2 regions of the Stutzerimonas sp. NM35 genome follow, and region 2 is predicted to be linked to the other one. Evidence: predicted binding sites of a transcription regulator. Region 2 holds the regulator's gene; the other holds the start of a gene.
What was found. The regulator LexA, encoded in region 2, represses DNA repair genes until DNA is damaged. The targets are predictions, from matches to a motif close to CTGTNTNNNNANACAG.

Region 1: the regulator LexA is predicted to act here: its motif matches at 14,054-14,069, upstream of recN (DNA repair protein RecN).

The regions. Positions count from the first base shown of each region.
Region 1 covers NZ_CM137728.1:250,977-266,443, reverse strand. Annotated here, with positions in the region: gene folP (dihydropteroate synthase) at 1-300, opposite strand, end outside; gene ftsH (ATP-dependent zinc metalloprotease FtsH) at 316-2,226, opposite strand; gene rlmE (23S rRNA (uridine(2552)-2'-O)-methyltransferase RlmE) at 2,364-3,002, opposite strand; gene ACYCFC_RS01165 (YhbY family RNA-binding protein) at 3,085-3,396, shown strand; gene ACYCFC_RS01160 (DUF4149 domain-containing protein) at 3,414-3,833, opposite strand; gene greA (transcription elongation factor GreA) at 3,844-4,320, opposite strand; gene carB (carbamoyl-phosphate synthase large subunit) at 4,317-7,538, opposite strand; gene carA (glutamine-hydrolyzing carbamoyl-phosphate synthase small subunit) at 7,570-8,718, opposite strand; gene dapB (4-hydroxy-tetrahydrodipicolinate reductase) at 8,910-9,716, opposite strand; gene dnaJ (molecular chaperone DnaJ) at 9,805-10,932, opposite strand; gene dnaK (molecular chaperone DnaK) at 11,103-13,016, opposite strand; gene grpE (nucleotide exchange factor GrpE) at 13,117-13,686, opposite strand; gene recN (DNA repair protein RecN) at 14,092-15,467, shown strand, end outside.
Region 2 covers NZ_CM137728.1:848,354-863,820, reverse strand. Annotated here, with positions in the region: gene ACYCFC_RS04160 (AadA family aminoglycoside 3''-O-nucleotidyltransferase) at 1-341, shown strand, start outside; gene ACYCFC_RS04155 (GNAT family N-acetyltransferase) at 658-1,065, shown strand; gene ACYCFC_RS04150 (hypothetical protein) at 1,129-1,461, shown strand; gene trpB (tryptophan synthase subunit beta) at 1,657-2,865, shown strand; gene tsaA (tRNA (N6-threonylcarbamoyladenosine(37)-N6)-methyltransferase TrmO) at 2,865-3,557, shown strand; gene ACYCFC_RS04135 (penicillin acylase family protein) at 3,655-6,192, opposite strand; gene ACYCFC_RS04130 (DUF2489 domain-containing protein) at 6,264-6,719, opposite strand; gene ACYCFC_RS04125 (SEC-C metal-binding domain-containing protein) at 6,727-6,915, opposite strand; gene ACYCFC_RS04120 (LEA/WHy family protein) at 6,923-7,420, opposite strand; gene ACYCFC_RS04115 (S-methyl-5'-thioinosine phosphorylase) at 7,524-8,261, opposite strand; gene nagZ (beta-N-acetylhexosaminidase) at 8,275-9,273, opposite strand; gene ACYCFC_RS04105 (L,D-transpeptidase family protein) at 9,290-9,814, opposite strand; gene ACYCFC_RS04100 (TetR/AcrR family transcriptional regulator) at 9,882-10,589, opposite strand; gene lexA (transcriptional repressor LexA) at 10,780-11,388, shown strand; gene sulA (SOS-induced cell division inhibitor SulA) at 11,399-11,875, shown strand; gene ACYCFC_RS04085 (hypothetical protein) at 11,949-12,182, opposite strand; gene ACYCFC_RS04080 (DMT family transporter) at 12,551-13,390, shown strand; gene ACYCFC_RS04075 (DUF6586 family protein) at 13,399-13,917, opposite strand; gene topA (type I DNA topoisomerase) at 14,006-15,467, opposite strand, start outside.

The DNA of each region.
Region 1 (15,467 bases), 600 kb from region 2:
AATGATCACATCGAGTTCGCACGCGATGGCATCCACCACGGGCGCGACACGCTCCAGCTCTTCGGTCGGCGAGACCGCCCGTGCACCTGGCCGTGTCGACTCCCCGCCCACATCCACCAGCGTCGCACCCGCTGCCACCATCGCGGCGGCATGGCGCAACGCGGCATCGATGCCGGCATGCCTGCCACCGTCAGAAAACGAGTCGGGAGTCACGTTGAGAATGCCCATGACATGCGGGCGTGACAAATCAAGAACCCGACTGCCGCAAGGCAGTCGGGTCGGGTGCATCGTTTCAGTCATCGTTGAAGCCTTGGCTCAGTGTTCGCCCGCCGGACCGCCGATGGGCGTCTGCGGAAGATCACCTTCCGGCTGCACGGGCGTGCCTGCCGAGCCGGAGCCGCCCTGCCAGTCACGCGGTTCACGTGGAGTACGACCGGCCATGATGTCGTCAATCTGCTCGGCATCGATGGTTTCGTACTTCATCAAAGTCTCGGCCATGAGGTCGAGCTTGTCGCGATTATCGGCCAGGATCTGCTTCGCCGTGTCGTAGCACTGATCGATGATGCTGCGTACTTCAAGGTCGATCAGCTTGGCGGTGTCACCGGAGACGTTGGTGTGCTGACTGCCCGCACTGCGACCGAGAAACACTTCGCCCTCTTCCTCGGCATACATCAACGGACCGAGCTTCTCGGACAGACCCCACTTGGTCACCATGTTCCGCGCCAGCTGGGTCGCACGCATGATGTCGTTGGAAGCGCCGGTGGTGACACCATCAAAGCCCAGGGTCATCTCTTCGGCGATACGGCCACCGAACAGCGAGCAGATCTGGCTGATCAGGGCACGCTTGGACAGGCTGTAACGGTCTTCCTCGGGAAGGAACATGGTCACACCCAGCGCCCTGCCACGCGGAATGATGGAAACCTTGTAGACCGGATCATGCTCGGGCACGAGACGACCGACGATGGCGTGGCCCGCTTCGTGATAGGCGGTATTCAGCCGCTCCTTTTCGGACATGACCATGGATTTGCGCTCGGCGCCCATCATGATCTTGTCCTTGGCCAGCTCGAACTCCTTCATCTCCACCACGCGCTTGCCGGCACGCGCCGCAAAAAGGGAAGCCTCGTTGACCAGGTTGGCCAGATCGGCACCGGAGAAGCCCGGCGTACCGCGCGCAATCAGCGCCGGCTCTACGCTGTCACCCAGCGGCACCTTGCGCATGTGCACATTGAGAATCTGCTCACGACCGCGGATATCCGGCAGGCCAACCACCACCTGGCGATCGAAGCGCCCCGGACGCAGCAGTGCCGGGTCAAGCACATCGGGACGGTTGGTGGCGGCGATGACGATGATGCCATCGTTCATTTCGAAACCATCCATCTCCACCAGCAACTGGTTGAGGGTCTGCTCGCGCTCGTCGTGACCGCCACCCAGACCGGCGCCACGATGGCGACCGACGGCATCGATCTCGTCGATGAAGATGATGCAGGGAGCGTGCTTCTTGGCCTGCTCGAACATGTCACGCACACGGCTGGCGCCGACCCCGACGAACATCTCGACGAAGTCCGAACCGGAGATGGTGAAGAACGGCACCTTGGCCTCGCCCGCCACCGCTTTGGCCAGCAGCGTCTTGCCGGTCCCCGGCGAACCGACCATCAGCACACCGCGCGGAATCCGACCGCCGAGACGCTGGAACTTGCCAGGGTCACGCAGGAATTCGACCAGCTCGGTCACCTCTTCCTTTGCTTCGTCGCAGCCAGCGACATCGGCAAAAGTGGTCTTGACCTGATCTTCGGACAACAGGCGTGCCTTGGACTTGCCGAAACTCATCGGCCCGCCCTTGCCGCCTGCGCCACCCTGCATCTGGCGCATGAAGAACATGAACACCGCGATGATCACCAGGATCGGGAAGCTGGCCACCAGCAACTGGGTCCAGATGCTCTGCTGCTCGGGCTGTTTGCCTTCGATCAGGACATTGTTGTTGATCAGGTCACCGATCAGGCCATTGTCCTGGATTGCCGGGCGGATCGTCTTGAAGCTTTCGCCATCGCTGCGCTTGCCGATGATCACGTAGCCGTCGACGGTTACGCGCTCGACACGACCTTCCCTGACCTGTTCAAGGAATTGCGAATAGTTGAGCGTCTGCGGCTCGGTCGGGCTGGAAAAGTTGTTCATCACGGTCACCAGGACGGCAGCGATGATCAACCACAGAATCAGGTTTTTTGCCATGTCATTCAAATTCATTACCCTCTGGAACAGACCCGCTGTCGTTGGCCCGCTTGACGGCGCCTGTTGGCTGCTCTGGCTAACTTACTACACAACCCGCCCAAACACGCAGGTCGCTCTGTAACCCCATATGAAACATATTAGTCCGTCTGCGCCGGATCGCCGCGAAAACCTCGCGCCAGCAGGTACTGCTCACGAGAACGGTCCCTGGACGACAACGGCTTGCGCATCTGCACCTTGTCGAAATTCTGCCGTATGTCCTTCAGATAGGCATCGAAGCCATCGCCCTGAAAGATCTTGATCAGGAAATCTCCCCCTGGACGCAGTACGCGCATGGCCAGATCAAGCGCCAGCTCGCAGAGAAACATCGCACGGGCCTGATCGGCCACCTTCACCCCACTCATATTGGGGGCCATATCGGAAACTACAAGGTCGACCTGCTTATCACCTACCGCATCAAGAATCTGCGCGAATACTTCGTCTTCGGTGAAATCACCCTGGATAAAGGTGACATCGGCAATGCTGTCCATAGGCAGGATGTCGGAGGCAATCAGCCGCCCCTTGTCCCCGATCAGACGGCTGGTCACCTGCGACCAGCCGCCCGGCGCCGCGCCCAGATCGATCACGGTCATGCCGGGACGCAGAATGCGGTCCTTCTCCTGGATCTCCAGCAGCTTGTAGCTGGCGCGCGAGCGATAGCCGTCGCGCTGCGCCATCTTCACGTAGGGATCGTCGAAATGTTCTTTCAGCCAGCGCGAGCTGGTCTTGGAGCGTGCCAAGCTGTTACCTCATCTGTGCGGCCCGGAACCTCTCGGTTACACTAGCGGACGTTTTTCAGGGTTCTGACGCAAGGGTCGAATTATGCCGCTCACCAACGAGCAGAAGAAACACTACAAATCCATCGGCCATCATCTGAAGCCGGTACTGATCGTATCCGAAAACGGCCTGACCGAAGGTGTGCAGGCCGAACTGGAGCGCGCACTGAGCGATCATGAGCTGATCAAGGTACAGCTACGCATCACCGAACGCGATGATCGCCGCGCTCTGATCGACGAACTATGCCAGATCGGACGCTGCGAACTGGTGCAATCCATCGGCAAGATGGTGCTGGTGTATCGCAAGAACCCCAAGGTCAACAAGCAACTGTCCAACGTGCACCGCTATCAGGCCTGACCCGACCAGCCTGAGCATCAGGCTGGGGGAAACTCAGCGGAGCCCGTCGCGCGCGGCGGCTCCTGCAATACCAGCATCAACCCGCACAGCCCCATGATCAGATAGCTGAACAGCGACCAGCGAGCCGATTCGAGCCATGGCGTCCCAGCGGCGAAAAAGCTGGCGGCCAGCAGCAAAACCGTCAACAGCAACTGCCCGCGCACATCCCGCCATAGACTGCGAAACCCTGCCGCCTGCATCAGCACGACGGCCTGCAGCACGGCACAGAAAGCAGCGAAACCCACCAGCAGCGGCCTCAGGGTGCCGGCGATTTCTGCCACCAGCAACGGTGCCAGGCCGATCTTGTCCAGCGCCGGCAACATCACGAACTGCAACAGCCAGAGGCCACCGACCCAGAATGTCTGGGCCAGCTGCCAGCTGATGACACCTGCGCGCATGGGCTGCGACTCAGAGATGGCGAACCTCGACGATCTCGAATTCGACCAGCCCGCTGGGCGTCTTGACCACGGCAACATCGCCTTCCAGCTTGCCGATCAGCGCACGCGCAATGGGTGAACTCACCGAAATCTTGCCCAGCTTGATCTCCGCCTCGTCCTCACCCACGATCTGGTAGGTCACGCGCTCGTCGGTCTCGACATTGGCGATCTCGACCGTCGTGCCGAAGATCACCTTGCCCGTGTGCGCAATCGCCGTGACGTCGATGATCTGCGCGTTCTGCAGACGGCCTTCGATATCGCGAATCCGCGCCTCGACCATGCCCTGCTGCTCGCGGGCGGCGTGGTATTCGGCGTTCTCCTTGAGGTCACCGAGTTCACGCGCCACGCCGATGTCATGGCTCAGCTTGGGACGCAGCACCTTGGTCAGGTGCTGATGTTCTTCTTCCAGGGCGCGCGCACCCTGGACGGTCATGGGATATTTGGTCATGCCTCGATTCCTGCATGGAGATCCTGCAGACGGCGCACGGTCTTCTCGGGACCGAACTTGAGCGCCTCACAGATCGCCTGGCCACCGGCAATGGTGGTGGTGATGCAGATCTTGTGCTGCAGAGCGTTGCGACGAATGGAGTAGGAGTCCGCGATGGACTGGCGCCCCTCGGTGGTATTGATGATCAGGGTGACTTCGTCGTTCTTGATCATGTCGACCACATGCGGACGACCTTCGGTCACCTTGTTCACGCGACGTACCGGCAAGCCAGCCGCCTCGATGATACGCGCGGTACCGGCGGTGGCAACGACCTCGAAGCCGAGATCGACCAGATCGCGGGCAACCTGCTCGACGTAGGGCTTGTCGTCCTCGCGCACGCTGATGAAGGCGCAACCGGAGGTCGGCAGGATTTCACTGGCGCCCAGCTGAGCCTTGGCGAAGGCTTCGGCGAAGCTGTCGCCGACGCCCATCACTTCGCCGGTGGATTTCATTTCCGGGCCGAGGATGGTGTCGACACCGGGGAACTTGGCGAAGGGGAACACCGCTTCCTTGACGCTGAAGAACGGCGGAATGATTTCCTGGGTGAAGCCGATTTCGGTCAGTGTCTTGCCCGCCATGACGCGCGCCGCGACCTTGGCCAGCGACTCGCCGATGCACTTGGAGACGAACGGCACGGTGCGCGATGCACGCGGATTCACCTCCAGCACGTAGATATCCTCGCCCTGCACGGCCATCTGCACGTTCATCAGGCCGATCACGTCGAGCTCCAGGGCCATCTTGCGCACCTGCTCGCGAATCTCGTCCTGAATGTGCGCAGGCAGCGAATAGGCCGGCAGCGAACAGGCGGAGTCACCAGAGTGAACGCCGGCCTGCTCGATGTGTTGCATGATCGCTCCGATCACCACGATCTCGCCGTCGCACACCGCATCCACGTCCACCTCAATGGCGCAGTTGAGGAAGTGGTCGAGCAGCACCGGACTATCGTTCGAGACCTTTACCGCTTCGCGCATGTAGCGCTTGAGCTCGTCTTCCTCATAGACGATTTCCATCGCCCGACCGCCCAATACGTAGGACGGACGCACCACCAGCGGATAGCCGATGGCCTTGGACGCGGCGATGGCTTCTTCCTCGCTACGCGCGGTGGCGTTCTGCGGCTGGCGCAGGTTCAGGCGCTGGACCATCTGCTGGAAGCGTTCGCGGTCTTCGGCACGGTCGATAGCGTCCGGGCTGGTGCCGATGATCGGCACGCCGGCCTCCTCCAGGGCGCGGCAGATCTTCAGCGGGGTCTGGCCGCCGTACTGCACGATCACGCCCTTGGGCTGCTCGACACGGACGATTTCCAGCACGTCTTCCAGGGTCACCGGCTCGAAATACAGACGATCGGAAGTGTCGTAGTCGGTGGAGACGGTTTCCGGGTTGCAGTTGACCATGATGGTCTCGTAACCGTCTTCACGCATGGCCAGCGCCGCGTGTACGCAGCAGTAGTCGAACTCGATACCCTGGCCGATACGGTTCGGCCCGCCACCGAGGATCATGATCTTGTCGCGGCTCGACGCATTGGCCTCGCACTCTTCCTCGTAGGTCGAATACATGTAGGCGGTGTCGGTGGCGAACTCGGCGGCACAGGTGTCGACGCGCTTGTAGACCGGCAGCACCTTGAGTTTGTGGCGATGGCTGCGCAGGTTCTTCTCGGTGACGCCGAGCAGCTTGGCCAGGCGCGCATCGGAGAAACCCTTGCGCTTGAGCCTGAACATCAGATCGCGATCGATGCTGGACAGGCCGAGGGTCTTGACCTGCTCCTCCTCCTTGACCAGATCCTCGATCTGCACCAGGAACCAGGGATCGATCTTGGTCAGGGCAAAGATATCCTCGATGCTCTTGCCGGCACGGAAGGCATCGGCGACGTACCAGATACGGTCGGCACCGGGCACGGTCAGCTCGCGGGTCAGTGTGCTTTCGGCCTCGGCGGACTCCAGGTTCAGCTTGGGATCGAACCCGGTGGCGCCGACTTCCAGGCCGCGCAGGGCCTTCTGCATCGACTCCTGGAAGGTCCGACCGATGGCCATGACTTCACCGACCGACTTCATCTGGGTGGTCAGACGGGCGTCGGCCTTGGGGAATTTCTCGAAGGCGAAACGCGGGATCTTGGTGACCACATAGTCGATGGCCGGCTCGAAGGACGCCGGGGTGCGACCGCCGGTGATGTCGTTGGACAGCTCGTCGAGGGTGTAGCCCACGGCCAGCTTGGCGGCGATCTTGGCAATCGGGAAACCGGTGGCCTTGGAGGCCAGCGCCGAGGAGCGCGACACACGCGGGTTCATCTCGATCACCACCATGCGCCCAGTGTTCGGACAGATGCCGAACTGCACGTTGGAGCCGCCGGTTTCCACGCCGATCTCACGCAGCACCGCCAGCGAGGCGTTGCGCATGATCTGGTATTCCTTGTCGGTCAGGGTCTGCGCCGGGGCGACGGTGATGGAGTCGCCGGTGTGCACGCCCATCGGGTCGAAGTTCTCGATGGAGCAGACGATGATGCAGTTGTCCTTCTTGTCGCGGACCACCTCCATCTCGTATTCCTTCCAGCCGATCAGCGATTCGTCGATCAGCAGCTCCTTGGTCGGCGACAGGTCCAGACCGCGGGTGCAGATTTCCTCGAACTCTTCACGGTTGTAGGCGATGCCGCCACCGGTGCCGCCCATGGTGAAGGAAGGCCGGATGATGCAGGGGAAGCCGACCTTGTCGAGCACGCCGTAGGCTTCCTCCATGCTGTGGGCGATGCCCGAAACCGGGCAGGCCAGGCCGATATCCTTCATCGCCTTGTCGAAGCGCGAGCGGTCCTCGGCCTTGTCGATGGTATCGGCATTGGCGCCGATCATCTCGACGCCGAACTTCTCCAGCACGCCGTGCTTTTCCAGGTCCAGCGCGCAGTTCAGCGCGGTCTGGCCGCCCATGGTCGGCAGCAGCGCGTCAGGACGCTCTTTCTCGATGATCTTGGCCACGGTGGCCCATTTGATCGGTTCGATGTAGGTGGCGTCGGCCATGGCCGGGTCGGTCATGATGGTGGCCGGGTTGGAGTTCACCAGGATGACACGGAAGCCTTCCTCACGCAGGGCCTTGCAGGCCTGGGCGCCGGAGTAGTCGAACTCGCAGGCCTGGCCGATGACGATGGGGCCGGCGCCGAGGATCAGGATGCTTTTGATATCTGTACGTTTTGGCATGGAGTAACTCTCGAATTCCTGATTTCAGCGATCAGCGACGGGCCGCCATGGCGGAGATGAAGCGGTCGAACAGCGGCGCGACGTCGCAAGGACCAGGGCTCGCTTCCGGGTGCCCCTGGAAACCAAAGGCCATCTTGTCGGTACGCTCGATACCCTGCAGGGTGCCATCGAACAGCGACTTATGAGTGGCACGCAGATTGGCCGGCAGAGTCGTCTCATCGGCGCAGAAGCCGTGGTTCTGGCTGGTGATCATCACTACGCCGGTTTCCAGATCCTGCACCGGATGGTTGGCGCCGTGATGGCCGCTGGACATCTTCACCGTGGTCGCACCGGACGCCAGCGCCAGCAGCTGATGACCGAGGCAGATGCCGAAGACGGGGATATCGGTCTCCAGCACTTCCTGGATCGCCCGGATCGCGTAATCGCACGGCTCGGGATCGCCCGGGCCGTTGGCCAGGAAGATGCCGTCCGGATTCAGCGCCAGCGCCTCGCTGGCCGGCGTCTGCGCCGGCAGCACGGTAACCCGGCAGCCACGCGCGACCAGCATGCGCAGGATGTTGTACTTGACGCCATAGTCGTAGGCGACCACGTGGTACGGCAGCTCACTGGCCGGAATCTCCGGATGGCTGTCGGTTTCCAGGCTCCAGAGGCTGGAACGCCATTCGTAGCGTTCCTTGACGCTGACTTCCTTGGCCAGGTCCATGCCCTTGAGGCCGGGGAAGCTGCGCGCCAGCTCCAGCGCCTTCTCTTCGGTCACATCAGTTCCAGCCAGGATGCAACCATTCTGCGCACCCTTCTCACGCAGAATGCGGGTCAGGCGACGGGTATCGATACCGGCGATGGCGACGGTGCCGTTTTCCTTCAGATAGGCATCCAGCGGCTGCTTGTTGCGCCAGTTGCTGGCCAGCAGCGGCAGGTCGCGGATGACCAGACCGGCCGCCCAGACTTTCCAGGACTCGGCATCTTCCGGCGTGGTGCCGGTATTACCGATGTGCGGATAGGTAAGCGTGACGATCTGCTTGGCATAGGACGGGTCGGTAAGGATTTCCTGATAGCCGGTCATGGCGGTGTTGAACACCACCTCGCCGATTGTCTGGCCGTCGGCACCGATGGATTCGCCGCGAAAGATGCTGCCATCGGCAAGGGCCAGAATGGCTGGCGTAGGAGCTGGCTTAGTCAAGAGACCTCCCAAAGATCAAGGCTGGAGCAGGCGCAGATTGTAAAAAAGCGGGATGACGTGTGAAGGTCATCCCGCTTTTTATTGGAGTCATTCTGCGCAACTTTTAGTGGACACACTAAAGCGGGAAGCTTACAGAAAACCCCTTTTGCGGTCCAGCCGAAATCCACCCGAATTGCAGTGCAGCGGCGAACTCAGCGCAAACCCAGCACATCCTGGATGTCGTACAACCCGGCTGGCTTCTCATCCAGCCAGAGCGCCGCGCGCACCGCCCCCTTGGCGAAGGTCATACGACTCGAAGCCTTGTGCGTAATTTCCACCCGCTCGCCATCGGCGGCGAACAGCACGGTGTGGTCACCCACCACATCACCGGCACGCACCGTGGCGAAGCCGATGGTGTCGCGCTCACGCGCACCGGTCTGGCCTTCACGCCCATAGACCGCAACCTTCTGCAGATCGCGCCCCAGGGCTTCGGCAACTACCTCGCCCATGCGTAGCGCGGTACCGGACGGCGCATCGACCTTGTGCCTGTGGTGCGCTTCGATGATCTCGATATCCACCTCGTCGCCCAGCACCCTGGCGGCTGTATCCAGCAGCTTCAGGCAGAGATTGACGCCGACACTGTAATTGGCCGCGAAAACGATGGGGATGTCCTTCGCTGCGGTGGCGAGACGCTCTTTCTCTTCAACCGAAAAACCGGTGGTGCCGATCACCATTGCCTTGCCTGCGCGACGACAGACATCCAGATTCTTCAGCGTCACCGAGGGATGAGTGAAATCGATCAGCACATCGAACTCATCCACGGCCCTGGCGAGATCGCCGGACAGCGGCACACCGAGACGACCGATGCCGGCCAGTTCGCCAGCATCGGCACCGACCAGCGTACTGTCCGGGCGATCCACTGCGGCGGTCAGCCCGGCGGCGCCAGCACTCTGCTGCACCGCTTCGATCAGAATCTTGCCCATGCGCCCAGCGGCGCCCATCACTGCAATACGTCGCATATAAAGTCAGCTCCAAGCTGCAAGCCTCAAGCTGCAAGCCAAGCGCAACACCCTCTTGCGGCTTGAAGCTTGCTGCTTAAAGCTTCTTTCAAACATCACCGAAAAAGCGCTTCACACCCTCGAACCAACCGCTGGCCTTGGGTGAGTGGGAGGTGTCGCCCTGCAGGGTGCCGCGAAACTCTTCAAGCATCTCGCGCTGGCGCTTGCTCAGGTTGACCGGCGTTTCCACCGCCACCCGGCACAGCAGGTCGCCTGCCGCACCACCACGCACCGGCGCCACGCCCTTGCCGCGCAGACGGAACTGCTTGCCGGTCTGGGTGCCCTCGGGAATCTTCAGCTTGACCCGTCCATCCAGGGTCGGCACTTCCAGCTCGCCACCCAGCGCCGCGTCGGCGAAGCTGATCGGCACTTCGCAATACAGATGCTTGCCGTCGCGCTGGAAGATCGCGTGCTCACGCACGTTGACCACCACGTACAGGTCGCCCGCCGGACCACCCTGGGTTCCGGCCTCGCCTTCGCCGGTCAGGCGAATGCGGTCGCCGGTGTCGACGCCTGCCGGCACCTTGACCGAGAGCGTCTTCTGCTCTTCCACACGACCCTGGCCATGGCAGCTGCCACAGGGATCGGAGATCATCTTGCCGCTGCCATGGCAGCGCGGGCAGGTTTGCTGCACCGAAAAGAAGCCCTGCTGCATACGTACCTGGCCGATGCCACCGCAGGTGGTACAGGTAACGGGGCTGGTGCCTTTCTTCGCGCCCGAGCCATCGCAGGTCTTGCATTCGGCAAGCGTCGGCACGCGAATGGTCACCGTCGTACCACGCACGGCCTCTTCCAGATCCAGCTCCAGCGTGTAACGCAGATCGCTGCCGCGCTGAGCGCCACCGCGTGAGCTACCGCGCGCGCCGGTAAAGAAATCGCTGAATACGTCGCCGAAGATATCGGAGAAATTAGCGTTGCCATACGCCGCGCCCGCGCCAGCCCCCATCTGCGGGTCGACGCCGGCGTGGCCATACTGGTCGTACGCCTGCCGCTTGCTGGCATCGGAGAGCACTTCGTAAGCCTCGTTGGCCTCCTTGAAGGCTTCCTCAGCCGCCTTGTCATCCGGGTTGCGATCGGGATGATGCTTCATGGCGAGGCGGCGGTAAGCCTTTTTCAGCTCCGCCTCGCTGGCGCCACGCTCGACGCCCAGCACTTCGTAATAATCACGTTTGGCCATAAATTTCCTGAACCTTCAAATTCATACCCTCCAGACACGCCGACGCGGGAGCAAGCCCCCGCGCAGCGGTCACGCCTGTCGCGAACGCGTCGCGGCAGACCGGAAGGAAAGGCAGCCCGCACTGACAGCGACAGGCTGCGCGCCCTTCCATGTGGGTCACAAGTGGCGGATTACTTGTTGTCCTTGACCTCTTCGAACTCCGCATCGACCACGTCGTCGCCCGGCTGCGCGCCGTCATCAGCCGGCTGGCCTTCACCACCCTGGGGCTGTTCGGCATACATCTTCTGCGCCAACGGCGTGGACGCCTGGGATACTGCCGCGATCTTGGCTTCGATCTCGGCCTTGTCGTCGCCCTTGATGGCTACTTCCAGCTCGCCAATGGCCTTTTCGATAGCGGTCTTGTCGTCCTCGCTGGCCTTGTCGCCTGCCTCGGTCAGCATCTTGCGCGTGGCATGGACCAGCTGGTCGCCCTGGTTACGGGCGCCGGCCAGCTCTTCGAACTTGCGGTCTTCCTCGGCGTTGGCCTCGGCGTCGCGCACCATCTGTTCGATCTCCTCCTCGGACAGACCGGAGTTGGCCTTGATCACGATGGACTGATGCTTGCCGGTGGCCTTGTCTTTTGCCGAGACATGCAGGATGCCGTTGGCATCGATATCGAAGGTGACCTCGATCTGCGGCATGCCACGCGGCGCTGGCGGAATCTCGGCCAGATCGAAACGACCCAGCGACTTGTTGCCGCTGGCCTGCTTGCGCTCACCCTGCAGCACGTGAATGGTCACGGCGCTCTGGTTATCGTCGGCGGTGGAGAACACCTGGGACTTCTTGGTCGGGATGGTGGTGTTCTTCTCGATCAGCGCGGTCATCACGCCACCCATGGTTTCAATGCCCAGAGTCAGCGGAGAAACGTCGAGCAGCAGCACGTCCTTGACGTCACCGGCCAGTACCGCGCCCTGGATCGCAGCACCCATGGCCACGGCTTCATCCGGGTTGACGTCCTTGCGTGCTTCCTTGCCGAAGAACTCGGCAACCTTCTGCTGCACCAGCGGCATGCGGGTCTGACCACCGACCAGGATCACATCATCGATCTTGCCGGTGTCGATACCGGCGTCCTTCAGGGCGATGCGGCACGGTTCGAGAGTACGCTGCACCAGGTCTTCCACCAGCGCTTCCAGTTTGGCACGGGAGATCTTCACGTTCAGGTGCTTGGGACCGGTGGCATCGGCGGTGATGTACGGCAGGTTGACGTCGGTCTGCTGGCTGGACGACAGCTCGATCTTGGCCTTCTCGGCGGCTTCTTTCAGGCGCTGCATGGCCAGCGGGTCGCCTTTGAGGTTCATGCCGGTTTCTTTCTTGAATTCGTCGACGAGGTAGTCGATCAGGCGGATGTCGAAGTCCTCACCACCCAGGAAGGTATCGCCATTGGTGGCCAATACTTCGAACTGGTGCTCGCCGTCGACTTCGGCAATCTCGATCACCGACACGTCGAAGGTACCGCCACCCAGGTCATAGACGATCACGGTGTGGTCACCCTTGGCCTTGTCCATGCCATAGGCCAGCGCAGCCGCGGTCGGCTCGTTGATGATGCGCTTGACGTCGAGCCCTGCAATGCGACCGGCATCCTTGGTGGCCTGGCGCTGGCTGTCGTTGAAGTAGGCCGGCACGGTGATGACCGCTTCGGTGACCGGCTCGCCGAGGTAGTCTTCGGCGGTCTTCTTCATCTTCTTGAGAATTTCCGCGGAAATCTGCGGCGGCGCCATCTTCTGGCCGTTCACTTCCACCCAGGCATCGGCGTTGTCGGCCTTGACGATCTTGTAGGGGACCATCTGGATGTCTTTCTGCACGACCTCTTCTTCGAAACGACGACCGATCAGTCGCTTCACCGCGTAGAGGGTGTTGTGGGGGTTGGTCACTGCCTGACGCTTGGCCGACTGGCCAACCAGAATTTCGCCATCATTGGCGTACGCAATGATCGACGGCGTGGTGCGACCGCCTTCGGCGTTCTCGATGACCTTGGCCTTGCCGTTTTCCAGAATGGAGACGCAGGAGTTGGTAGTCCCCAGGTCGATACCGATAATTTTGCCCATTTGTCTATCTCCGAAAATCTTGGATGAAATCCGCGCCTGTTTACCGGCTGCGGGTAACACAAAAACGCTTGGCTACCAGATGGGGGTCAGCCGTGAGAATTCAAGCCTTCTCGTCGATCGAAGGCGGAGTCTGCGCAGGCGCCTTGCTGACCACCACCATCGCGGGGCGCAGCAGACGACCGTTGAGCAGGTAACCCTTCTGGAACACCTTGAGCACGCTGCCCGGCTCGGCGTGGGTGCTTTCCTCCATCGCCATGGCCTGATGATGCTCGGGATTGAAGGGCTCACCCTGGGGATCGAGCTGTGCCAGTTGATGGCGCGCCAACGTATCGAGCAGAAGCTTGAGCGTCAGTTCGAGTCCTTCGCGCACAGCCTTGACGGCTTCATCGTCAGGGCTAGACAACTCAAGGCCACGCTCCAGGCTATCAGCCACCGCCAGCAGGTCACCGGCGAACTTTTCCAGGGCGAACTTGTGCGCCTTCTCGACATCCTGCTCGGCACGGCGACGGATGTTCTGCAGCTCGGCAGCAACCCTCAAGGACTGATCCTGCGCAGCGGCCAGCTGTTCTTCCAGAGAGGCTACGCGCCCAGCCAGATCCTCACTCGCCTCGGCGTGCAGGTCTTCATTTTCTTCAAGGGTCTGGTTGTCCAGGTTCTGCTCGTCGGCCATGCGGTCCTCCTCATCAAGTCTTCAGCGGACTGTCAGGTCCGCGCTTGTGCGGCTATATGGGGGCGCGAAATCGTGGTTCAAGGGGAGGACAGCAGCTGCAAGCTGCAAGCTGCAAGCTGCAAGCTGCAAGCTGCAAGCCAGCGTAGGGTGGATGTCGCTTTTACATTCACCGAGGTTCCGCTCGTCGGGTCGATGAAGCGTGACCCGACCTACAGCTGCAGCGAATCAGTGTGCGGGCCGGCGCTCAAAGCCCGTCAAGCTTTCCTCTTCCAGCCTCAGGCTTCCGGCTTCAGGCCGCTTTTACTTGAAGCTTGCGGCTTGCAGCTTGCCGCCGCTTTTTTACCACTTGTAGCCGCCCGAAAAACTACTGTATAAATAGCCAGCCACAGCTTTCGGAGCCCTGACATGCTGGTTCATCTGTCCGTTCACAATTTCGCCATCGTCGAACACCTCGATCTCGAACTGCAGCGCGGCATGAGCGTGATCAGCGGCGAAACCGGCGCCGGCAAATCAATCATGCTCGACGCCCTCGGGCTCGCCCTGGGGGATCGCGCCGACAGCAGCGCGGTGCGCATCGGCGCGGACAAGGCCGATATTCTCGCCAGCTTCGACCTGGACGACATTCCCGATGCCCGCGCCTGGCTCGCCGAGCGCGACCTGGACAACGACGGGCCGTGCATTCTGCGCCGCGTCATTACGGCCGAGGGTCGCTCACGCGGCTACATCAACGGCACGCCCTGTCCCCAGGGCGATCTCAAGGCGCTGGGTGAGCTGCTGATCGATATCCACAACCAGCACGAACACCAGTCCCTGCTCAAGACCGATACCCATCGGCGCCTGCTCGACGAGTACAGCGGCAGTCAGGAGCTGGCACGCCAGGTGCAGCTGGCCGCGCAACGCTGGCGCCAGACCCGACAGACACTGGAGCGACTGAGCAACAGCAGCGACGAACAGCGCGCACGTCACCAGTTGCTCAGCTACCAGCTGGAAGAACTGGAGAATCTGGCACTCGGCGAGAACGAACAGGAACAACTGGAGCACGAACACCGTAACCTGGCCAACGCCGAACAGCTGCTCGGCGCCTGCCGCCAGGTCATGGACATGTGCAGCGAGAGCGATGCCGGCAACGTACTGTCGGCACTGACCGGCAGCCTGCAGCGGCTTTCCGCTTTCCAGAATCAGCCCGGCGCACTGGCCGAAGCGGTGAACCTGCTGGCCAGCGCACAGATTCAGGTCGAGGAGGCCATGGGCGAGTTGAATCGCTTCGTCGATCACTTCGATGCCGACCCCGAGCGCCAGCAAACGCTGGAAGAACGACTGGACGCCATCTACACCCTGGCCCGCAAACACCGCATACAGCCTGCCGAACTGCCGCTGCTGCAGCAGCGCCTGCTTGAGGAGCTTGAAAGCCTCAACGCCGATGACGAGGCCCTTGCACGCCTGGGCGAAGAATTGGCCGCCTACGGTCGCCACTATGAGGAAAAAGCGTCCGAACTGAGCAGGACTCGCCGAAATGCAGCCGAGACACTCGCCGCCTCGGTCGAAAGCGAAATCCAGCGCCTGGGCATGCCGGGCGGCAGATTCAGCGTGCAACTCAAGCCCGCCGCCGAAGGCGACTACATGCCCTTCGGCCTGGAACAGGTGGAGTTTCTGGTCAGCGCCAACCCCGGCCAGCCACTGCGCCCTCTGGCGAAGGTCGCCTCCGGCGGCGAGCTGTCGCGCATCAGCCTCGCGATTCAGGTGATTACCGCACAGACCTCGCGCGTACCGACCCTGGTATT
Region 2 (15,467 bases):
TCTTCGACCCGGTACCAGAGAGCGATATTTTCAAGGCGTTGGCCGACACGCTGAAATTATGGAGCACACCGTCGGACAGGGCTGGGGATGAAAGGAATGTGATGCTTACTTTAGCCCGTGTCTGGTACAGCGCAGCAACCGGCAAGATTGCATCAAAGGACGTCGCCGCTGATTGGGCGATGGAACGTTTGCCAGAGAAGCATCAGCCCGCACTATATGAAGCTCGACAGGCCTACCTTGGACATTGCGAAGATCGCTTGGCCCTGCGTGGAGAGCAACTGAAAGATATCATTGAGCTGATCAAGCACGAAGTCACTTGCCTGCCTGGCCAGTGCCAATGATGGCTAACAAGCCGACTCGACCTAGGTTCTGTACGAAAAGTGTCTGCGCTCGGTGATGCTTCGTTAAAAATCGGTTCGGCAAGCCGCTTGCGGCTAACGCGCTTCAGCGCGGCCCGAAGGGCGAACGAAGTGAGTCATGCTCATTTACAGCTCGTAAACTCCGCTTGATTCGCTACGCTCACCCTGCGGGCCAGCCTGCGGCTGTTACTTCGCTACGCTACGTATCTCACCGATTTTTGCCTCGCCTGACCTTCGCTCGACGACTTTTCGTACAGAACCTAACACCAATGCTATGCATCAGAAGCAAGGAGGCACCATGCCGTTCGAAATATCCATGCATGACACCATAACGACGGAAGAAGTTCTTGAAATCTACAAGGCCAACCACTGGTCATCAGCCGGAAAACCAGATGAACTCATGGCAGCCTTGCGCAACTCGCATAGCCTTGTCACTGCGCGTGTCGCGGGAAAACTAGTCGGACTTGGTAACGCAATTTCTGACGGGCACCTCGTCGTATACTTTCCACACATGCTGGTGCATCCCGATTTTCAAGGCAAAGGTATTGGCCGGAAAATGATGTCGGCAATGCTGATAAAATACGCCAGCTTTCACCAGCAAATGCTTACCGCGGATGGCAAGGCAATTGAGTTCTATGAGTCGCTTGGTTTTGTACGTGCAGGCAACACCGAGCCTATGTGGATCTACGCCGGAACTGAGCACTGAAGTAGCTCACTGGAGCTGGCTAACGCTGACCTTCGGCCTAATCGCTAATAAACAAGAACAACCATGCTTAAGAAAATATTAATTTCCATATCATTCTTAGCGTTAACCTTGGTCATACTCTCACAATATGGCTATGTAAAATATCAGCAAAAGAGATACAGGGAATTGCAAGTGGAGTTCGGCCATGCTCGCGCCATCGATGCCTATCAAAGAACCTTGGAGCAAATTGACGAAAAAGGCTCTGACTACGCACGGCGAGCAGTGACAATCGGTCGAACCTACGAAACAGTCAAACTGGAAGAGTGGCAGAAAGAGAACAATATAAAGCTTTCAGAACACACCAAAACATTGCTAGAAAAAATCAACAACTACATAAAAGTCAAAGATCCCAAATAGCGCTCTCTGGTACATACCAAGGCACGCTAGAGCATGAATTCACTCATTGAAGTACAAAAGCTATCGCAAGCTCGCCAGTAACGCTACCTGACGAGCATGGACGCTTTTGAGGCTGCGACTCTTTACCACATGATTCCTGACTCCCGCGCTGACGAGTAAGATGCCGCATCGCCCGCAAACCGATGGATCGACACCATGAGCAATACCCTCGAATTCGCCCCTATGCCCGACGCCCAGGGCTACTTCGGCCCTTACGGCGGCCAACTGGTGCCGCCGCACCTGAAGCAGGCGATGGACGACATCAATCTGGCCTATGAGGAAATCCGCCAGCGCGAGGATTTCCAGCAGGAGCTGGCCAGCCTGTTCGCAGACTACGTCGGTCGCCCCAGCCCGATCTTCCATGCCCGGCGCCTGTCGGAAAAGCTCGGCGGCGCGCAGATCCATCTCAAGCGCGAGGACCTGAACCACACCGGCGCGCACAAGATCAATCACTGCCTGGGTGAGGCGTTGCTGGCCAGGTTCATGGGCAAGAAGAAGGTCATCGCCGAGACCGGCGCCGGCCAGCACGGCGTGGCGCTGGCCACCGCCTGCGCGCTGGTGGGCATTCCCTGCGAAATCCACATGGGCCAGGTGGATATCGAGAAGGAACACCCCAACGTCACCAAGATGAAAATCCTCGGCTGCAAACTGGTGCCGGTGACCCGTGGCGCGGCGACGCTCAAGGAAGCGGTGGACAGTGCCTTCGAGGAATACCTCAAGGACCCGCAGGATTTCATCTACGCCATCGGCTCGGTGGTCGGCCCGCATCCCTTCCCGAAGATGGTGCGTGACTTCCAGTCCATCATCGGTCGCGAGGCCCGCGAGCAGTTCCTGAGCAAACATGGCCGCCTGCCCGATCAGGTGGCCGCCTGCGTCGGTGGCGGCTCCAATGCCATGGGTATCTTCAGCGCCTTTCTCGCTGACGCCAGCGTGCGTCTGGTCGGCGTCGAGCCTGCCGGCGAAGGCATCGACAAGCCAGGCCGCCACGCCGCGACCATGACGGCGGGCAAGCCCGGCGAGTTGCACGGCATGGCCTGCTACGTGCTGGAAGACGAACAGGGCAATCCGGCGGCGGTGCATTCCATTGCCTCGGGGCTTGATTATCCCGGCGTCGGCCCGCAGCACAGCTACCTGAAGGATGCCGGGCGAGTGGACTACCAGTCCGTCACCGACCAGCAATGCCTGGACGCCTTCATGACCCTGTCGCGCACCGAAGGCATCATCCCCGCGCTGGAAAGCGCCCACGCCGTGGCCTGGGCCATGGCGACCGCACCGACACTGGACAGGGACCAGCATATCCTGGTCAACCTCTCCGGTCGCGGCGACAAGGATGCCGACTACGTGGCGCAGCTGCTGGGGTTGTAATGCGCCACGGCATCGAACCCATCGGCTATCTGCGTTCCTGCTTCCGGGAAAAGTTCGCCATCCCGCGCCAGCCACGTCTGGCGCCTGCGGCGCGTGGCGTGCTGGAGCTGCTGCCGCCGTTCGACACGGGCGAGGCAGTGGCGGGCCTGGAGCAGGTCAGCCATGTCTGGCTGCTGTTTCTCTTCCATCAGGCGCTGGAGGAAAAACCGCGCCTGAAGGTGCGGCCACCGCGCCTGGGCGGCAACCGCATGGTCGGGGTCTTCGCCACCCGCGCCACGCATCGTCCCAACGGTATCGGACAGTCGGTGGTCAGGCTCGATCAGGTTGAGCCGGGACGCCTGCTGGTGTCCGGCATCGATCTGCTGGACGGTACGCCGATCATCGACATCAAACCCTATGTGCCCTACGCCGACGCCCTGCCCGAGGCTCGCAACGACATGGCGGCAGAAGCACCCGTGCTGATCGAGGTGCACTGGAGCGAAAGCGCCCTCGCCCAGGCCCGTGGAGAAGCGCTGCGGCTGGGCGAGCCGGTGGTGGAACTGATCGAGCAGTGCTTGGCGCAGGACCCGCGTCCGGCCTATCAGAAGCCCGACCCCGAACGCCGCTACGGCGCGCAGTTCTGGGATCTGGACGTTCGCTGGCATTACCCCGACGGCGCCAGCATTCGCGTGCTCGAAGTGGTGCCTGCCTGACACAACCCTAAGGTGGAAAGCTCGCACAGCGATTTTCCACCGACCACTGCCCATCTGCTGGTGGAAAAGCCTGCGGCGTTTTCCACCCTACCCGGCTTCAGCGCTCCGCCGGAATCAGCCACAGGCGCTGGCTGCCATACACCGCATCGATATTCTGTGGCTTGAACGGAAAGCTCATGTAGCGACCCTTCATCCACGCCTCGATGCCATCGGCGTAATGCGGGCTGGCCGGATTGCCGGATTGCCCCGAGCTGTTCAGGCCGATCAGTGGCTCGTCGCGCCCGAAATCGACGACGATGCGCATGGCCGGGATCAGCCAGGTATCGAAATTCTGCCCCCAGCGGTAGGCGGAAACGTTCAGCGTGCTGTGATCGCCGCCCGCCGGATAAGGGCCGCGATCCAGATAGCCACGAATGGCATTGATCCCGCTGCGCTTGCTGGCCGGCATATAGGGCGCCAGTTGGGTGGTGCCCGTGGCCCAGGTGTAGTGGTGCAGCTTGCCCCACTGCCAGGCGCTGCTGTCGCTGCCCAGCTTCGCGGTCAGGTGATCGACCGCCGCCGCCAGGCTGCGCGCGAGGATGGCCGGCTTGTCTTCCCGCTGCGGCGTGTTCACATCGTCCCAGTAGGGGCTGTCGTCACGACCCAGCAGGTGATCGGCCTGGGCCGAATAGGAAATGTTGGCGGCCTGCAGCAACGCCTGCCAGGCAGGACTGTCGTCAGGGCCGAGCTCGTCGAGGAAGGTCTGCCGCGCACTTTCATGCAGGAATGCAGAATACAGGGCGGCATCGGCGGAGGCGGCGTCCAGCACGCCGTCGAATTTCAGCAGGCGCGAAAGAGCCATGCGGGCCTTGTCGCGTTCGCTGGCTGGCAGTGCCGCGATGGCCTGCTGCAAGGGCTCGCGCATGGACGGCTCCTCGAACATGGCGGCCAGCTTGGCGGCGAACGGGGTCGTGCGGTCGTACTGCATGGCGATCATGCTGGCAGTGTCGTGGCGGCCCTGCCCGGCCAGCTCTGCCAGGCGCTCGGCGCGTTCGGGATAGTGCCAGGAGTTGGACAGTTGCATGCCGTAGCCGCGCGGCACCGTGCGATGGTTGGCGGTGCCAAGCCAGCCCTGGGCCGGGTCCTGATCATAGGGATGCAACATGGGATCGGCGAAACCGTCCCAGTCGTAAAGCCCGTCCCAGCCCGGCGAAGGCAGCAACCCCAGGCCGCCACGGCGGTTGGGATAACGCCCGCTGACCTGCCAGCCGATGCCCTGCTCGTCGGCAAATACCATGTTCAGCGCCATGGCGCGGATGTCCCGGCTGGCCTCGAAAGCCTCATCGACATTTTTTGCCCGCGTGAGATCGAAGAAGGCATCGAGCGATTTGTCCGCCTCGAACTGAGTGGTCTTCAGCGCCAGGCCATAGCCGCTGCTCAGTTGCAGAGGCTGCAACGGATGCTTGCGCTCGCCCAGCACGCTGTTGAGCAGCGGACCGTTGCGCGTCTCGTAGATCGTCTCGCGAATGGGCCGCTGGCCCTTGACGATGAACGTCTCGTGGCGCTCGCGTGCCGCGACCCACTTGCCATCGGCCAGATACTGCAGACGCCCGCTCTCACGGCGGATCTTTTCCAGGAACAGGTCCTGGTTGTCGCCCATGACCATGGTCATGCCCCAGCCAAGCTTGCCGTTGAAGCCTGCCACCACCGCCGGAACACCCGCGACCGTCACCCCCGCCGCCTGGAATTTCGGCGAGCGGATCTGCACGAAATTCCAGTACGACGGCATCGACAGCGGCAGATGGGTATCGTTGGCCATCAGCGGCTTGCCGCTGCGCGTGCGGCTGCCGGCAATGGCCCAGTTGTTGGACGCCGCCACACTGAGCATATTCAGCTCGGCGACCTGCGCGGCTGCGCGGTCGAGCGCGGCCAGGCCGGGAATCTGTCCGCTCAGTTGCAAGCCTTCGAGCTTCGCCGCCTCCTCGAAGGGCAGCGGCTCGTCGGGATAGGTTGGCAACAGCCAGGCGAGCTTGTCGCTGCCGACGCGCTGCGCCAGCACCAGGGCGGCGATTTCCTCCTGCAGATTCACCGACAGGCCGAAGTTCAGCAGGCAGAACACCAGCACCGAATCCTCGGGCTTCCAGTATTCGGGCGTGTAATCGGCAGCGGCCAGGTCCATCGGCAGCTTGTCGCGGTGCCTGTACAGGTAGGCGTTGACGCCACGCGCATAGACCTCGAAGAAGCGCTTCATCCGTGGCGAGCTTTCACGATAGAGCACCTCGGCACTCTTGCGCAGGTTGACGGCGCGCATGAAGCGGTCGATTTCCAGCACACCCGGCCCAGCCATCTCGGCCAGTCGCCCCTGCGCCATCAGCCGCAGGCTGACCATCTGGCTCAGGCGGTCGGTGGCGTGGATGTAGCCCAGGCCGAACAATGCATCGTGGAAGGTGCTGGTTTCGATCAGCGGCATGCCCAGGGCGTTGCGCCGAATGCTGACACGCTCTGCCAGCCCGGTCAGCGGCTGCACGCCCTGCTTCGGCGGCAGGCTGTCGCTGTAGCGGCTGTCCAGATAGGCCTGACAGCCCATCAGGCTGACGGCGGCGACGGTGGCGCCGAGAATCAGGCGAACCAGATTAAATGGCGGACGCAGTGACATCGACGGCTCCTTTGAGCTGAGCGCAACAGGGACAGTATTCAGGATAGAAGCAAAGGTGTGATGCGACGGAATCAGGCGGTAGCCGGCGTCAGCGCCTCGTCCAGCAGCCAGCGTGCCGAACGGCGTGCGGCTGCCTTGTGCTGCAATTCAAGGGCGCTGAAATGGGCCTCGTGACGGCGACGCTCGGCCTTGTCCAGGGCCTTCCAGGCCGCGTGGGTCGGCACCTGCGCGGTCGCCTCGTACAACGCCTGGAATACCTCGCAATGTGGGTCCTGACTCAGTTTCGCGTCGTAGTTGTCGAGCAACACCTTGATGCGAATGGCCCCCTCGATCAGGGGTAGCTGCTCGTCGAGCAGACTGCTGGCCAGAATCCGCAGGTCAGCCGCAAGCTCGGCATGCTGTCGAGCCTGCTGCGCCGCCTGCTGTCGCTCGTTACGCCAGACCCTGCGCCACAGATACAGCGCATAGCCGGCCAATGCGGCGATCAGCAGAGCGCCGATGAGCAGTACTGCAGCGAACGGCGTCATCAGCGACTCAGGCTCCGTGGCACTTCTTGAATTTCTTCTGGCTGCCGCATGGGCAGGGATCGTTGCGACCGACATCCTTCAACGGATTGCGTACCGGATCATGGCTGTGGTTGCAGTGCGGACCATGAACATGCCCGTGGTGATGGTCGTGGTCGTGATCACAGTCGGGGCCATGCACATGAGGTTCGTGATTCATCGAGTCGCTACTCCGGAATGAGGGTGCCGGGAATTATCTCGCCATTGCGGGAAATATGCACCCTGCGTCCACCCCACATGCCAAGCTTCAAGTCACCGTCCAGCCGGTAGGCAATGGGCCGATCCGGCTTTTCCAGCAGGCGCACGATGTACTTCATATGTCGCCAGAGGTTGGTGTGCACCGGAACCTCGTAATAGTCGAAGCTGTTCGCCGGCACGGTCAGCCAGCCGCTGGATTCGCCACTGGCCAACTGGATGTCATTGAGATGAACGTTATAGCGCAGGCCACGCACAGGCAGGCTGTGATCGTTGGGGTTGTCGATGCGAAAACGCAGCAAGAACTGCTGTTCCAGCAAACGCGCCTTGATGATCTCGACCTTGGCCAGCTGAACCTGCGGGTCATCGAAATTGCTGCCCAGCCAGGTCGAACAACCCGACAGGCCGGTCAGAAGGCTAAGCAACGCCATCGTTCTAAGTATTTTTATCGTGCGTTCCTGGCAAAGCATTCCGGTACTCCAAAGGACGGCCAAGTGTAACAAGCGTCAAACTGTCTGCAACGGCTTGGCACACGAATTTCGCACACCCGCGTTACACCTTGCCGACAGGCCTTCATTCGGCCAATACACGTGCCAGTACCGCTCGCACCTTGACTATGCCCTCGACCAGGGCGGCTTCGATCTCGGCCATGGTGATGATCCCGGTACTTTTGCCCGCCGCCGGATTGACCACCAGCGCCAGACACGCATAGGGCAGCTCCAGCTCACGTGCCAGCACAGCTTCCGGCATGCCGGTCATGCCCACGATATCGCAGCCGTCGCGCTCCATTCGCGCGATCTCGGCCACCGTTTCCAGCCGTGGGCCCTGGGTACAGCCATAGACACCATGGCTGCTGAACGGATAGCCCTCAGCCATCAGGCCGGCAATCAGGCGCTGGCGCAGCGCTTCGTCATAGGGGTAGCTGAAATCGACATGGGTAACCTGCTCGATATCGCCCTCGAAGAAGGTCTGCTCGCGGCCATGGGTGTAATCGATGATCTGGTGCGCCACGCATAGATGGCCGGTGCCCATGGCCGGGTGAATGCCGCCTACCGCATTCACCGCGACTATCGCCTGCGCACCGGCCTGCTTCAGCGCCCAGAGGTTGGCGCGATAGTTGACCTGGTGCGGGGGTATCCGGTGCGGATGGCCGTGACGGGCGAGGAACAGCACCTCGCGCCCGGCATATTCGCCCCGCATGATCTCTGCTGATGGCGCCCCGTAAGGCGTCTGCATGACCAGCCTTTGCTGCAGGACGAAGCCGCTCAACTCGGTCAGGCCGGTACCGCCGATGAAGGCATGGACAGTCATGGAGCCTTCCTTCTCAGTCGATCAGTTCTGCCGCTTTCAGCGCAGCTACGGACGCACGCCAGCGAGGATTCTGTTTGTATTCGGGGGCGACATCGAAGCGGCCACGCATCTTGCCCAGACTCGCCGAAGGCGTCATCTTCAACTGCTGCACGGCGACCAGCGCCAGCTCGGCTGCGGCCCGGTCATTGCACACCAGGCCCATGTCGCAACCCGCCGAGAGCGCCACCCGAATGCGTTCGCCCGCATCGCCCGCCACATGGGCGCCGGCCATGGACAGGTCGTCGCTGAAGATGACGCCGCCAAACCCCAGTTCGCCGCGCAGGATGTCCTGCAGCCAGCGCCGCGAAAAACCCGCCGGTTGCGCATCGACGCTCGGATAGATGACGTGGGCCGGCATGACGGCATCGAGCTGACCACTCAAACGCTGGAACGGGATCAGATCGACCGCACGTAGCTGATCCAGGCTGCGCTCGTCCACCGGGATCGCCACATGAGAATCGGCCTCTGCCCAGCCGTGCCCCGGAAAGTGCTTGCCCGTGCTGGCCATTCCCGCCTCGCGCATGCCCTTCATAAAGGCAGCCGCGAGGTCCGCAGCGCGCAGCGGATCACCTTCGAATGCCCGCGTGCCGACCACGGCGCTGCGCTGATGATCCAGGTCCAGCACCGGTGCAAAACTGAAGTCCAGCCCCACTGCCCGCACTTCGGTGGCCATCACCCAGCCACAGCTTTCAGCCAGCTGCAGCGCATCGGCACGCCGGGCGAACTCGCGCATTGCCGGCAAACGGACGAAATCGCGCCGCAGCCGCTGAACCCGACCGCCCTCCTGATCGACCGCCAGCAACAGCCCGGGGCGTATCGCGCGAATCGCCCGGCACAGCTCACGCACCTGGCGCGGGTGCTCGATATTGCGCGCGAACAGAATCAGCCCGCCGACTTCCGGCTGACGCAGCAGGTGGCGATCCTCGGCAGTCAGCCAGGTGCCGGCGATGTCCAGCATCAATGAGCCTTGCATGATAGTGAGCAGATCCTTAATTGAGTGTGGCGCCTGACCAGCTCGGGCAGGCTTCTTCCCCTATCTGTACCGCGCAGCCCGCCGGCACCAGGGGGAAAAGATCGAGCAGGTCGGCATTGCGCAGCCTGATGCAGCCATGGGAAAGCGGTACGCCCATGGGCTCCGTATCGGGCGTGCCATGCAGATAGATGTAGCGACGAAAGGTATCGACCGCGCCCAGACGGTTGTAGCCGGGTTCGCAGCCACTGAGCCAGAGAATGCGGGTCAGGATCCAGTCGCGGCCCGGAAATTGCGCATGCAGCTCGGGGCTCCAGACCTCACCGGTCCAGCGCCGCCCGCGCAGCACGGCGCCAACAGGCAGGCCGTCACCAATCCGCGCACGTACCTGGTGACGACCGCGCGGCGTGCAACCGGAACCGTTGGGTTCACCCGCGCCATTCAACGCAGTGGATACGGGCAAGCGGACGCGCAGCCTGCCGGCGCTGAAGCCGTAGAGCATCTGGTCGGCGATGGAGATATGCAGCAGATCGAGATCGGACATGGCCGCTAGCTTACCGGTCAATCCGTGATCGCGCATCCGGACAGGCTGTTGAAAGCGCTGGCGAGATTCACCCCTTGGGCGTCATCGCCAGGGCATTGCGCCGCACAATGGGATGCGCCTGGGCCAGAGTCGAATCGTCCACGCCCGAGTCGGCACGCATACCCGCTGCCAGGAACGGCACCATCATCCGCATGACCTGTTCGATGGAAGTCCTCGCCCCGAAATCGTTTTCGGCGATGGCGCGCAACGCCTTGATGCCGGACATGCTGAAGGCCGCCGCACCCAGCATGAAATGCACACGCCAGAAGAGTTCGATCGGCGGTATCGAAGGCGCCGCTTCATGCACCCGCAGCATATAGCGCCGGAACACCTTGCCGTACATATCATCCAGATAGCGGCGCAGGTGGCCCTGGCTCTGGCTGAACGACAGGCCCAGCAGACGCATGAAGATCGACAGATCGTCGCCGCTGCGCGGCTTCACCGCCAGCGCCTGCTCAACGAGGATTTCCAGCAGCTCTTCGAGGCTTTCCTTGCGGTCTGACTGTGCTTCGCGCCTGTCCAACTCACGTTCGAGGCTGACACAGAAAGGGCCGAGAAAACGGGAGAAGACCGCCTGGATAAGCGCCTTCTTGGAGCCGAAGTGATAGTTGACCGCCGCCAGATTGACTCCAGCCTTGCTGGTGATCAGGCGAAGCGAAGTCTCGGCGAAGCCCTTTTCCGCAAACAGCTGTTCCGCTGCATCAAGAATCCGCTCCACTGTTTCCGACTGCGCCATGCCCCCTCCAAAACGACAAACACGTGTTTGAAACTTACGTTTCACGCGAGAACAAGTCAACCGCGACCATCTGCCCATCATACGCAACAGGCTCTCGCCCGGGGCTTGCCGCCGATGATCGAAACAACGATTGCCAAGCCACCGACACTGTATATAATCCCAGTCACTGTATAAAAGAACAGAGACCGCCATGATCAAGCTGACCCCTCGCCAGTCGGAAATCCTTGCCTTCATCAAGCGCTGCCTGGAAGAAAACGGCTACCCGCCGACGCGTGCGGAGATCGCTCAGGAACTGGGTTTCAAATCCCCCAACGCCGCCGAGGAGCATCTGAAAGCGCTGAGAAACAAAGGTGCTATCGAAATGACGCCCGGCGCATCGCGCGGGATACGTATTCCCGGCTTCGAACCCGCCGCCGATGAAAGCGGCCTGCCGATCATTGGCCGTGTCGCCGCCGGGGCACCCATCCTGGCCCAGCAACATATAGAAGAGTCCTGCCAGATCAACCCCACGTTCTTCCATCCCCCTGCCGATTATCTGCTGCGGGTACATGGCATGAGCATGAAGGATGTCGGCATTTTCGATGGCGATCTGCTCGCCGTCCACACTGCCCGTGAAGCACGCAACGGGCAGATCGTCGTGGCCCGCATCGACGATGAAGTGACGGTAAAGCGCTTCAAGCGCGAGGGGAAGAAGGTCTGGCTGCTGGCGGAAAATCCCGAGTTCGCCCCTATCGAAGTCGATCTGGAACAACAGGAACTGGTTATCGAAGGCTTGAGCGTCGGCGTCATTCGCCGCTAAGGAGAGGTCCATGCAGTACCAAACCACCGCCAGTAAACCACCACAGCTTTCCCTGTTCGAAGGGCTCATCGCTCACAGCCTGACGCCTTTCGCGAACATCACGCGCGTCCCGACACAGACTGCTGAGGAGCGTCTCAGCGAAATGACCCTGAGCGGCAGCGACGGCCATTGCCGCCTGTTGCTCGCGCCCATTTTGCGTGAACTCAGCGAAGCGGCGGATACCCGCTGGCTGACACTGATCGCACCACCGACCTCGCTCTCCCAGAGCTGGCTGCGGGAAAGCAGCCTCAATCGCGACCGCATCCTGCTGCTGCCGGCCCGCGAGACCCAGGACACGCTGGAACTGGCCTGCAAGGCATTGATGTCAGGCTGCAGCCATACGGTGATCACCTGGTTCCCTCGCATCGACCGGGCCAGCCGACTGAGACTGCGCGCCGCCGCCGAGCTTGGGCGCACGCAAAGCCTGAACATACGCTTGGGCAACTGAAACGCGCGGCACATGGATGTGCCTTTCCCCCGCAGAATCCGTCCTTCCAGCAATCACGCTCGCGCCACGGCAATCAATGCAGTACGTGCGCAACCTCTTCCTGCACGAACTCTCCTTCCGCCATCTGCCCGGCCATTTGCACACCTACGCTGAACATCGCCTTGGCGATTTCGACGTGCTGCCCTTGCAGAAACACCTTCGCGTCGTCGGAGAAATCCAGCGTGACCAGCACCCCTTCGTCCTCCGCACGACGCAGCACTATGCTGCCGTCGGGTAGCTCGACGATTTCCAGAAAAGACGTTGGCATGAGTCTGCTCCCCGTGAAAGGCGCGCATTGTAGCAGCCGACCAGCCAGCCGGCAGCCCTCTGGTCGAACGAGCCAGGGCAATCGCGCTATGCGCTCAAAAAGCCGAAAACAGCGCTGGAAAGCTGGAGGCTGAACGACAAGCGATCCAGGTTCGAGCGCACATGGCGTTTTTTTTCGTCCAGCCTCCAGCGCTTTTATCGAACGACCATCGCAGAATGACGCCATAGCGCGATCGCCCTGTCGAACGAGCCGGGAAGGCTCAGCTTCGTCGGGGGATGCGCTGCAGCCTGATCGCGCATAGCATGGGCAAACATGACAACAGACCCGACCTTCAGCCGGGCGATCTTCGACAAAGGGAACTTGCCCGCGTGACCACCAGAACCCTGCTACTCACCGCCTTGGCCATGCTCGCTTTCGCTGGCAACTCGCTGCTCTGCCGCGTTGCGCTGCGCGATACGGACATCGATCCGGCAAGTTTCACCGCGCTGCGCCTGCTGGCTGGCGCGCTGGTGCTGTGGTTGCTGCTTCGCTTGCGCCAGGGGACTGGTGCCCCGGCAGGCAGTTGGTCGGGCGCAGTGACACTGTTCCTGTACGCGGCTGCCTTTTCCTACGCCTATGTGAAGCTCGATGCGGGCGCCGGTGCGCTCATGCTGTTCGCTGCGGTGCAGCTGAGCATGATCGCCTGGGGACTGTTCAAGGGCGAGTGGCTCTCACCCATGCAGACCCTGGGCTCAGCCCTGGCGCTGGCTGGCCTGATTGGCTTGTTGCTGCCCGACGCCAGCGCGCCGGCGATGGGCGCCGCGCTGCTGATGATTCTGTCCGGGGTCGCCTGGGGCGCCTATTCGCTGCTGGGGCGTGGCACCCGCGATCCGCTGGCGGCAACCGCCGGCAACTTCATCCGCGCGCTGCCGATAGCGGCGGTACTGTGCCTGCTGGCGTTGCCTGGCCTGGAATGGGATCGCGCCGGGGTGATCTATGCGCTGCTTTCCGGCGGTCTGACGTCGGGCATCGGCTATGCCCTCTGGTATGCAGTGCTACCGCGCCTGGCGGCAACCCAGGCCGCCAGCATCCAGCTCAGCGTGCCACTGCTGACCGTCCTCGCGGGAAGCCTGCTACTGGGTGAGGCATTGACTGGCCGGCTGGTGATTACCGGCCTTGCGATACTCGGTGGCATCGTGCTGGTGCTCTGGGCTGGGAAGAAGGCCTGAGCCGCGTTTCACCACTCCGTGAGGGATTCGCGGTAGCGCAGGGTCAGCTCCTTCAGTTGCTGTCGCCAGGTCGCCACCTCATCAGCCGACAGCGGCGCCACCTCATCGTCCACACCGACCGCCTCGATCAAGGGCAGACTGGGATCGGTCTTGGCCTTGGCCGGCGCACGAGGCGGCTCGAACAGCGCCGCATGGGCAGCCAGCAACTGCGCCAGCCAGCTCTGCGGCTGCCCGGCGAGCTCCATGAGTTCGGCAAGCTCGGGACTCGGTGACGAATCCTGCGGCGAGCGGGTGAGCAGCAGCTCCACCCGCGCCGCATTGGCGCCCGGCAGACGGTAGTAGCCGGCAATCTCGTGACAGAGCCCCAGCAACGCCCCATAGAGATGGAACAGGCAAGCCTCGCGCTCGGCCTGCACGGGACCTTGCGCACCGACGCCGCCCTGCTCCTCGGCCCGCCGCCAGTTGTTCAGCGCCAGCCCGGCGAAGTAGAGCTTCTGATTGGTTCGGGTGTAGCGCTCATGTGCCATGGGCGGCAGCCTCATTTCAAGAAAAGTTCCGAGGCTGTAGCCAGCGTCCCTCCAGCCTCCAGCCTCAAGCGCCGTTATCGGCTTGAAGCTATTTTGCGCTCTTGTCCTCGACCTTCCACTTGCCGCCGTCGAAGAAGGCTTTCCAGCCCGTCGGCTTGCCGTTCACCTCGGTCTGCACGTACTGCTCCTTGGTCTTGCGGCTGTAGCGGATGACCGCTGGCCGGCCTTCCGGATCCTTCTTCGGCGCATCCAGCAGGAAGTGATACTTCGGATCGATCTCATCTTTGTGCGGGATCAGCTCCAGCACCAGCGGTGCGCGGGTCTCGCGGTTCTTCGGGAACTGACTGGCAGCCAGGAACAGCCCGGACGCGCCGTCGCGCAGCACGTAGGTGTCATCGACCTTCTCGCACTTGAGCTCGGGCATCTTCACCGCGTCCATCTTCGGCGGCGCCGCCTCGCCGCTCTTGAGCAGCTTGCGGGTGTTCTTGCATTCGGCATTGGTGCAGCCGAAGAACTTGCCGAAACGACCGGTCTTGAGTTGCATTTCGCTGCCGCACTTGTCGCATTCCAGGCTCGGACCTTCGTAGCCCTTGATGCGGTATTGCCCCTCTTCGATCTCGTAGCCGGTGCAATCCGGGTTGTTGCCGCAGATATGCAACTTGTGCGTCTCGTCCAGCAGATAGGCATCCATGGCGGTGCTGCAGATCGAGCAGCGGCGCTTGCCCAGCAACACCCGCGATTCGGACTCGCCCTCGTCGTCGGCGGCGATCTCGTCGCCCGGAATCAGGTTGACCGTGGATTTGCAGCGCTCCTTCGGCGGCAGGCTGTAGCCGGAGCAGCCGAGGAACACGCCAGTGGAGGCGGTGCGGATCATCATCGGTCGGCCACAGACCTTGCACGGGATATCGGTCAGGGTCGGCTGGTTGGCGCGCATGCCATTTTCGCCGGCTTCGGCGATTTCCAGCTTCTTGCGGAAGTCACCGTAGAACTCGTCCAGCACGGCCTTCCACTCGCGTTCGCCCTGGGCGACGTCGTCGAGGTGTTCTTCCATGCCGGCGGTAAAGCCGTAGTCCATCAGGTTGTTGAAACTCTCCGAAAGGCGCTCGGTGACGATGTCGCCCATCTTCTCGGAGTAGAAACGACGGTTGTGCAGCGACACGTAGCCGCGATCCTGGATGGTGGAAATGATCGCCGCATAGGTGGATGGACGACCGATGCCGCGCTTTTCCATTTCCTTGACCAGGCTCGCTTCCGAGAAACGCGCCGGCGGTTTGGTGAAATGCTGGCTCGGGTCGAGCTTGAGCAGCGCCATGGCATCGCCCTTGTTCATCTCCGGCAGCACATCGTCTTCGCCGCCCTTGCTCTGCTGCGGCATGACCTTGGTGTAACCGTCGAACTTGAGAATACGGCCCTTGGCGCGCAGCTCGAAATTGCCTGCCACCACCGTGACGCTGGTGGACAGATACTGTGCTGGCGGCATCTGGCAGGCAACGAACTGGCGCCAGATCAGCTCATACAGACGCTCGGCATCGCGCTCCATGCCAGACAGC